2 regions of the Micromonospora fiedleri genome follow, and region 2 is predicted to be linked to the other one. Evidence: riboswitches for the same ligand, from Rfam matches in the RefSeq annotation. Region 2 holds a riboswitch; the other holds the start of a gene.

Region 1 (4,956 bases), on a different contig from region 2:
CCGACGACCACCTCACCGCACTCGCGCGGGACCAGGTAGACGTGCTCGCCGTCGGCGTACCCCCGGATGACGTGCCGGAAGCCCGGCGGACCGCCGTCGGGGGTGCGTAGCCGCAGCACCTGGCCCTTCACCGGGCGGACCGGCAGCCCGGTGAGGGCGGCGGCGCCGCAGCCGGCGGCGACCACGGTCACCCCGCCCGACGGCTCGGACAGCTGCCTGACCGGTTCGGTGACCAGCACCGCGCCGGCCCGCGCGGCGGCGAGGCGCAGCGCCGGCACCAGGCGCCGCGGATCGACCTGGTGGTCGGTGGCGGCAAGCGCGCCGCCGCGGACCCGCGGCGCCAGCGCCGGTTCGCGCTCCCGCAGCTGGGAGGGGCGCAGCAAGCTCACCGGCAGACCCAGCCCCTGCTGGTACGACCACAGTCGACGCGCCTCGGCCAGGTCGTCGGCGGTGAGCCCGACCATCAGGGTGCCCTCGGTCCGGTATCCGATGTCGACCCCGGTCGCCTCGGTCAGCTCGGCGGCGAAGCCCGGCCAGCGTCGGGCGGATTCGGTGAGCAGCCCGGTCAACTCGTCTTCGCCGAAGTACGCCTCGGCCACCGGCGCCAGCATGCCCGCAGCAACGTGCGAGGCACCCGAGCCCGGCGCCGGATCGTGCACCACGACGCGCAGCCCGCGTGCCGCGCACCGCCACGCGATCGCCAACCCGATCGGCCCCGCCCCCACCACCGTCACCTGCGGTGCAAGGAAGGGACCCTTGTTAACGCCTCCGGTAGAGGAAGGGCCCCTTGTTAACACGCCAGCGCGTCCATGAACGCGGCTGCGGCGTGGGCGGGGTCGGCGGCTCCGGAGAGCGCGCCGACCACCGCCACCCCGTACACGCCGGCGGACCGCAACACAGGCACGTCCTCCGCCGTCACTCCCCCGATGGCGATCACCGGCACCGTGACCGCCTCGACCACCGCCCGGACGCCCGCCACGCCGATCGCCGGCGGCAGGCCGTCCTTGGTGGTGGTGGCGTGGCAGGGGCCCACGCCCAGATAGCTTGCTCCGGCGGCGACCGCCTCGGCCGCCGCCACCGGCTCGCGCGCGGTGGCGCCCAGCACCGCATCCGGGCCGAGCACCCGCCGGGCCGTCGCCACCGGCAGGTCGTCGGCACCGACGTGGCCGCCGGACGCGCCCGCCGCCAACGCCACATGCAACCGGTCGTTGACCAGGCAGGTGACCCCGTACGGGCGGCAGAGCACCAGCACCTGCCGGGTCAGCTCGTACGCCTCGCGGTCGGTGGTGCTGTCCTCGACCCGGACCTGGACGACCAGTTCGGTGTGGGCCACCGGCAGGGCGGCAGCGAGCACGGCGAGCGCATCCCGCCCGGGTCGGGTGTCGGTGATCAGATGCAGTCGTCCGAGGGACGGCACGGCAACTCTCCTCCCTGCGCCGGCATTACCCGGATCAGGTTCGACGGTCGGGGGCTGGCAGCCCCCCTCTCAGCCCGGTACACCGGGCTCCCGTGGGTTCGTTGGGTGTCACCGTACGTTGTTTCGGCTGTGCCGCCAACCCCCGTGCTGCTGCACGAGCCGGGCCGGAGGCAGCCGCGTCAATCCGACGCGCCGGGACCCGGCGACCGGAAAAGACCCCGATATGCAGCGACTCATGCCAATTCCTCAGGCCCTCGTTACCGATCTGTTACATCAATGAGTCTTGCCCGACACCGATCGACGAACACAAATTGAGTGATCGGCTCAGTTCCTCGGCAGCCAGACCCTCACCGTCAGGTACGAGCGCTCGGACCGAACCGGAGTAGTCACCGCCGCCCGCTCCGACCCGTCCCACACGGAAAGAGGAGACTTTCGTGCCCCGAAGCCGCCGTCGACGAGCAACGCTCGGCCCACTGACCGTCGCGCTACTCGCCCTCGTACTCGTGCTGGCCGGTGCGCCGGCTCCGATCACCGGCCCCGCAGCCGCCCAGGCCGCGGGCCGTACCGCTGCCGCTGCCGCCGCTGACCCGTACTCCGTCCTGGTGTTCTCCAAGACCGCCGGGTTCCGCCACGACTCGATCCCGGCGGGCATCCGGGCGATCCAACAACTCGGTACCGCGAACAATTTCACAGTCGTCACCACAGAGGACGGCGGTGCCTTCACCGACACCAACCTGGCCCGGTTCAAGGCGGTCATCTGGTTGTCGACCACCGGAGACGTGCTCAACGCCAGCCAGCAGTCGGCCTTCGAGCGCTACATCCGCGCCGGTGGTGGATACGTCGGCGTGCACGCCGCCTCCGACACCGAGTACGACTGGGCCTGGTACGGCCAGCTGGTCGGCGCGTACTTCAACAGCCACCCGGCGAACCAGACGGCGACCGTGAAGGTCGAGGACTACGCGCACGAGTCGACCCGGCACCTGCCGGAGCGGTGGTCCCGGTACGACGAGTGGTACAACTTCCGCACCAACCCCCGTGCCCGTCAGGTGCAGGTGCTGGCCTCGCTCGACGAGCGCAGCTACAGCCCCGGCAGCGGGGCGATGGGGCACGACCACCCGATCGCCTGGTGCCAGGGCTACGACGGTGGCCGGTCCTGGTACACCGGCGGTGGGCACACCCAGGAGTCCTTCTCCGACGCGGCCTTCCTGCAACACCTGCTCGGCGGCATCCAGACCGCGGCCGGGGTGGTGCACTCCGACTGCGGCGCCGGCCGGGCCGCCAGCTTCGAGAAGGTGACGCTGGACAGCAACACCAGCAACCCGATGGAGCTGGACATCGCGCCCGACGGGCGGGTCTTCTACATCGAGCGCGACGGCCGCGTGCAGATCATCAAGCCGGACACCGGCCAGACCGTCACCGCACTGCGGTTGAGCGTCTTCGCCGGCAACGAGGACGGCCTGCTCGGCATCCGACTCGACCCCAACTTCGCCAGCAACGGATGGGTCTGGCTCTACTACGCCCCGAGCGCGGGCGGGTCCCGCAACTACCTGTCCCGGTTCACCGTCACCGGTGACACGATCAGCGCGTCGAGCGAACGGGTCGTGCTGGAGGTGCCCACGCAGCGCAACACCTGCTGCCACATGGGCGGGACGATGACCTTCGACTCGGCCGGCAACCTCTACCTGGCCACCGGGGACAACACCAACCCTTTCGAGTCCAGTGGCTACAGCCCGTTGGACGAGCGTTCCGGGCGAGCGGACTACGACGCGCAGCGCACCGCCGGTAACACCAACGACCTGCGCGGCAAGGTGCTCCGGATCCGGCCGCAGGCCGACGGGACGTACACCATCCCGAGCGGGAACCTGTTCGCCCCGGGCACCGCGCAGACCAGGCCGGAGATCTACGCGATGGGTCTGCGCAACCCGTTCCGGATCGGCATCGACCCGGTGACCAACGTGCTCTACGTCGCCGACTACGGCCCGGACGCCACCACCACCAACTCCAACCGGGGCCCGGAGGGCCTGGTCGAGTGGAACATCGTCGACCGGCCCGGCAACTTCGGCTGGCCGTACTGCCATGGCAACAACCAGGCGTACAACGACTACCAGTTCCCGTCCGGCCCGAGCGGGGCGAAGTTCAACTGTTCCGCGCCGGTGAACAACTCCCCCAACAACACCGGTCTGACCAACCTGCCGGCGGCCATCCCGGCCACTGTCGACTACGGCTACGGCGGCAACAGCCGCTTCCCGGAGATCGGCGGCGGCGGAGCGCCCATGGCCGGTCCCGTCTACCGGTTCGACCCGACCGTCTCGTCCCGCCGCCAGTGGCCGGCGTACTTCGACGGCAAGTCGATCTTCGGCGAGTGGAACCAGTCGCGGATGTACACCATGCAGGTCAGCAAGGACGGCAAGACGCTTGTCGACATCAACCGGATCCTCGACCAGATGACCTTCGTCCGGCCGATGGACATGGAGTTCGGCCCCGACGGCGCGTTGTACCTGATCGAGTGGGGCAGCGGCTTCGGCGGCAACAACGACAACTCCGGGGTCTACCGGATCGACTACACCGCCGGTGCCCGCGCCCCGATCGCGGTCGCCTCGGCGAACCCGACCTCGGGGGCGCCCCCGCTGGCGGTGAGCTTCTCCAGCGCCGGTTCCCGTGACCCGGACGGCGGGGCACTGACCTACGCCTGGACGTTCGGCGACGGTGGCACCTCCACCCAGGCCAACCCGACCCACACGTACACCCGGTCCGGCAGTTACACCGCGCAGCTTCGGGTCACCAACCCGGCGGGGCGGACCGCGGTGGCGAACGTGCCGATCACCGTCGGCAACACGGCACCGACGGTCACCATCGAGTTCCCGCCGGACGGCGGCTTCTTCGCCTGGGGTGACCAGGTCGCGTACACCATCAGCGTCACCGACCCGGAGGACGGCACGATCGACTGTGCCGACGTCGAACTCCAGGTCCTGCTCGGTCACGACGAGCACGCCCACCCGCTGGAGCGGCACACCGGCTGCACCGGCACGGTGCAGACCCAGCTCGCCGACGGCCACGGCGCGGACGCCAACGTCTTCACCGTGCTGGAGGCGACCTACACCGACAAGGGCGGCTCCGACGGGGCCGAGCCGCAGACCGGCCGGGCGCTGAAGATCCTCCAGCCCAAGCGCAAGGAGGCCGAGTACTTCTCGGCCACCGGCCGGGTGGCGGGTGCCACCGGCGGCGGCACCGCCGGGGTGGAGAAGGAGACCACCGGTGACACCGCCGGCGGCGGGCAGAACATCGGTTGGATCGAGGACGGCGACTGGTGGTCGGTGAGCCCGGCCAGCCTGACCGGCGTCACGTCGATCCAGTTCCGGGTCGCCTCGGCCACCTCCGGCGGCCGGATCGAGGTACGCGCCGGTGCCGCGGACGGGCCACTGATCACCACCGCCACCGTGGCGGGCACCGAAGGTTGGCAGACGTACACCGACGTCACCGCACAGATTCCCAACGGCGCCTCCTCGGAGGGCGGCGTGTACTTCGTCGCCCGGGACCCC
Region 2 (4,956 bases):
CTCCGCTTCCTCGCCGACCAGCAACTCCGCCAGCCGCCAGCAACTCCGCCAGCCCTCCCCAGCCCTTCCGCCGGTAACTCCGCCAGCCCTCCGCAGGCATCAGGGCACAACGGCACCGCCGACGCCGGGCTCAGGCGGCAGAACGCACCCGGGCCACGATCGCCTCGGCCAGCCGCGTCGGCACCTCGTCCGGGATCCAGTGGCTGACCCCGGCGATTTCGACGAACCGGTAGTCCCCCTGCACATGTTTGACGCAGGCCTCGGCAGCCGTACGCCCGATCGCCACGTCCCGGTCACTCCACACGAAGGTGGTCGGCACGTGCGACGGGCCGGTCGCCGCCAGGTCCGTCCAGGACATCGCCCGGTACCAGTTCAGCGCCGCGGTCAACGCGCCGGGCTCGCGCATAGGTTCGGCGTACGCCGACACCCGCGCCGCGTCGCCGACGCCGCGCAGCATCCGGCGCAGCCCGCGGGCGCCCAGGGCCAGCAGGGTCTTCTCGGCCACCCCGGGCCGACGGAACAGCAGCATGTACGCCGAGCGCGCCTTCTGCTGCGAATCCTCGCTGAGCGCGTACGCCATGGCGGCCGGATGCGGCACGGAGACGGCGGTCAGGGTGCGGACCCGCTCCGGATGCTCGGCGGCCAGCGCCCAGGCCACCACGGCACCCCAGTCGTGCCCCACCACGTGGGCGGAGTCGACGCCGAGGGCGTCCAGCACGGCGGCCGCGTCGGCGACCAGCTCGCTCAACCGGTACGCCTCGACTTCCGTGGGCCGGGCGCCCGGCGAGTAGCCACGCTGGTTGACCGCGTAGGTGCGCAGACCGGCCACGTGCAGGGTCGGCGTCACGTCGTTCCACTCGCCCGCGTGCTGCGGGAAGCCGTGCAGCAGCAGCACCGGCTCGCCGTGCTCCGGGCCGCCCGCCATGACGTCGAACCGCATCCCTCGGGCGTCGATGTGCATGACTCGCAGCCTACCGAGGTGGACGGTCAGTCGTACTGCTGCTTGGGGGTGGGTATCGGCCGCCAGGACTCGACCTGCAGGTAGGGGATCTCGGCGTCGTTGATCGGGTCACGACCGATCCGGTCGCTGTACCGACCGATCACCTCGACCCAGGTGTCGTCGGGCAGACCGGTCGGCACGTCGCCGGTGAGGCCGAGCTTGACCGGCCGCCCGTCGGCCGCGCAGCAGGACAGCACCATGCGGGCCAGGATGGGGCGGCCGTCCTCGCCGGTGGCGAGGAAGCCGGTCAGCAGCACGCGTCGGTCGCCGATCGAGGCACCTCGGTCGAACAGCGCCCGGGCCGCGTAGTCGAGGACGCTGACCGGCGCGGGGTCGGCGTCGGGCAGCGGCGGGTAGTCCGACTGTCGTGGGGCGTTCAGCGCGGTGCCGGACTGGCTGGCCGCGTACGAGCCGAGGGCCGGCGGGGCGACCAGCAGCAGGCCGAGCACGGGCAGGATGAGCAGCCAGCCGACGCGCGGTTCGTGGTGGGTGTGGTCGTCGTGGTCGTCGGCGGGTTCGTCGGCGCGGGTGAGGACCGGGCGTAGCTCGTACCAGAGGGTCATGATCGCGGCGACCACCAGCAACAGGCCGGCGGGGATCAGGAACGGTCGTAGCCCTTCCTTGACGTAGCGCAGGTAGAGGTCGGAGAGGCTGGCCCGCAGCACCGCGCCGCCGAGCAGCAGCAGGACCACCGCCTGCGCCTGCCGGTTCACAGCAGCACCGCCCCGACACCGACGGCGATCAGCAGGGCCACCGCGAACGTGGTCGGCGCGAACCGGAACGCGAACCGGCGGCCGAAGACACCGGCCTGCATCGAGATCAGCTTGAGGTCGACCATCGGCCCCACCACCAGGAACACCAGTCGGGACGTGAGGGAGAACTGCGACAGCGAGGCGGCCACGAAGGCGTCCGCCTCGGAGCAGAGCGAGAGCAGCACGGCGAGTGCCGCCAGCGCCAGGATGGACAGCCAGGCGTTGTCGGCGAGGGTCTGCAACAAGCGTTCCGGCACCAGGACGTTGATGCTGGCGGCGGCCATCGCGCCGAGCACCAGGAAGCCACCGGCGTGGGTGACGTCGTGCCGGACGGCGGCCCAGAAGGCCCGCCCGCGCCGGGGGTCGTCCAACTCGGGTCGGCGCGGCATCCTGATCCACTCGGTGCGCCCGAGGCGCAGCCAGAGCCAACCCATCACCATGGCCACCACGAGGCTGGCCAGGCCCCGGGCGAGGACCATCTCGGGGTTGTCGGGGAAGGCGACCGCGGTGGCGGTCAGCACGATCGGGTTGACCGCGGGTGCGGCGAGCAGGAAGGCCAGGGCGGCGGCCGGGGTGACCCCGCGACGGATCAGCGAGCCGGCGATCGGCACGGATCCGCACTCGCAGCCGGGCAGCACCACGCCGGCCGCGCTGGCCGCCGGCACCGCCAGGGCCGGGTGCCGGGGCAGCGCCCTGGCCCAGAACGACCGGGGTACGAAGACCGCGATCACGGCCGAGAGCAGCACCCCGAAGACCAGGAACGGCACCGCCTGCACCATGATCGAGACGAACACCGTGGTCCAGGTCTGCAGGCGCGGATCGTCAAGCGCCCCGGCCAGCGGATCCCGAAAGATGATCAGCAGGATCAGCAGCCCGGCCAGCACCTCGACCGAGCCGATCCGGTCGCCGAGCCAGCGTCGGGGTGGTGTGGAGCCGTCCGGGTGGGTCGCCGGCACCTCGGTGGTGACGCCGCTCGGACGGCCCTGCGGTTCGTCGGCCGGTACGGCGTGATCCGTGTCTGTGCTCACCCTGTCGTCTCTTCACCCGGGACATTCGGCGGGCTGAGATTACCGTCCGGAACCGACAACGTCGATGAATGTCACGGAAACGGGTGGGTGCGGCGGGCGGGCGTACGGGCGGCTCGGGCCGCACCGGGCGTGACCTGCGTAGATCACATTGCCTGTTGATCTTTAAAGGTGTTAGCGTCGGCGAGACAACTTCACCTCCGACAGGGGAGCGCACAGCGCTGAGAGTGCGGGTTCACCCGCAGACCCTCCGTACCTGATCTGGGTAATGCCAGCGCAGGGAGTTCGGTCCACCTCCAGCCCGCCACGGCCCGGTGCCGTCGGGCGCGGCGTGCGTCTTACCTGGTTCGAACACTGGACTGGGAGCAATCATGATTCGACCGACCAGCAACCGATGGCGCACCATCGACATCGTCGTGGCTGCGGTGATCGCCGTCGCCTTCGGTGTGATCTTCTGGGCCTGGGGCCTGCTCTGGCGGGCCGTCGACCCGGCCTTCGCCTTCTTCCCGGCCAGCCAGGCCATCATGTACGGCGTCTGGCTGATCCCCGCGGTGCTCGGCGGCCTGGTGATCCGCAAGCCGGGTGCCGCGCTGTTCTGCGAGGCGGTCGCGGCGACGGTCTCCGCGCTGCTGGGCTCGGAGTGGGGCGGCGTCACCATCGTCCAGGGCCTGATCCAGGGCCTCGGCGCGGAACTGGCCTTCGCCGCCTTCCGCTACCGCTCGTTCCGGCTGCCGACCGCACTGCTCGCCGGCGCGATGACCGGCCTCGGTGCCGCGCTGTTCGACTTCTTCGTCTGGAACAACGCGTACGAGTTGGTCAGCTACCGGATCCCGTACGCCCTGTTCACCATCCTCAGCGCCGCCGCGATCGCCGGCGCAGGCGCGTACGCCCTCACCAACTCCCTCGCCCGCACCGGCGCCCTGTCCCGCTTCCCCTCCGGCCGCACCCAAACCCTCGTCTGACCCCCCTGCCCCTGTTGATCAAGAAGTTTGCGTCTGTCGACCTGCATCTCTCAGACGCAAACTTCTTGATCAACGCGCGGTGGGTGGGTGGTTGGTGGGTGTACGGGAGGAGGGAGGTACGGGGTGGGTGGGGTGCGGCTGCGGGGGTTCGGGTGGCGGCATGCGGGGCGGCGGGCCTGGGCCGTGCGCGGGGTGGATCTGTGGGTGCGGCGGGGGGAACGGGTGTTGCTGCTCGGGCCTTCCGGGGCGGGCAAGAGCACGGTGCTGGCCGCGCTGGCGGGGCTGTTGCCGGAGGACTCCGGTGAGCAGGAGGGCACCATCGAGATCGACGGTCGCCCGCCGGCCGAGGTCCGTGAGCGGGTCGGCATCGTCTTTCAGGATCCGCAGTCCCAACTGGTCATGGCCCGCAGCGGCGACGACGTGGCGTTCGGGCTGGAGAACCGGGGCGTACCGGCGGCACAGATCTGGCCCCGCGTCGACGAGGCGTTGCACCGGGTCGGGTTCCCGTACCACCGGGACCGTCGCACCGCGGCGCTCTCCGGCGGCGAACAGCAGCGACTCGCCCTGGCCGGTGCGCTCGCGCTGCGCCCCGACCTGCTGCTGCTCGACGAGCCCACCGCCAACCTCGACCCGGCCGGTGCCGACCTGGTCCGCGCCGCGATCACCCGCGCAGTCGACGGCGACACCACACTGATCCTGGTCGAGCACCGCATCGCCGACGCCCTGCCCCTGGTGGACCGGGTGGTCGTGCTCGAAGCCGGTGGCGGCGTGCGCGCCGACGGTACGCCGGAAGCCGTCTTCGCCGCGCACGGCGACGCCCTCGCCGCCGACGGCGTCTGGGTGCCGGGCCGGCAGTTCCCGCCACGCCCGGCCACCGCCCCCGCCGGCGAGGTGCTGCTCACCGCCGACCGGCTCGGCCAGCCACCCCGGCTGGCCCCCACCAACCTGACCGTACGCGCCGGTGAGGCGCTCGCCGTGCTCGGTCCCAACGGCGCCGGCAAGTCCACCCTCGCGTTGCTGCTCGGCGGGCTGCTCAAGCCCGGCACCGGACGACTGTCGGGCAGCACGGAACTGGCCGGGGCCGACGCCCGCACGGCACCGCACCGGTGGCGTGCGCCCGCGCTGGCGCGCCGGATCGGCTCGGTGTTCCAGGATCCGGAGCACCAGTTCGTCACCAGCACGGTCTTCGACGAACTGGCGTTGGGTCCGCGCCGGAC

The links. Region 2 has a riboswitch for thiamine pyrophosphate ahead of JMF97_RS07500 (ECF transporter S component). Riboswitches for the same ligand answer to the same signal wherever they lie in the genome.
Region 1: another riboswitch for thiamine pyrophosphate. It lies ahead of thiE (thiamine phosphate synthase); the one in region 2 lies ahead of JMF97_RS07500 (ECF transporter S component).

The regions. Positions count from the first base shown of each region.
Region 1 is NZ_JAETXL010000005.1:544,098-549,053, forward strand. Features, by position in the region: gene thiO (glycine oxidase ThiO) at 1-797, opposite strand, end outside; gene thiE (thiamine phosphate synthase) at 791-1,417, opposite strand; TPP riboswitch at 1,412-1,521, opposite strand; gene JMF97_RS16600 (ThuA domain-containing protein) at 1,852-4,956, shown strand, end outside.
Region 2 is NZ_JAETXL010000002.1:769,677-774,632, forward strand. Features, by position in the region: gene JMF97_RS07485 (alpha/beta fold hydrolase) at 131-961, opposite strand; gene JMF97_RS07490 (TIGR03943 family putative permease subunit) at 988-1,713, opposite strand; gene JMF97_RS07495 (permease) at 1,710-2,708, opposite strand; TPP riboswitch at 2,973-3,078, shown strand; gene JMF97_RS07500 (ECF transporter S component) at 3,149-3,739, shown strand; gene JMF97_RS07505 (ABC transporter ATP-binding protein) at 3,863-4,956, shown strand, end outside.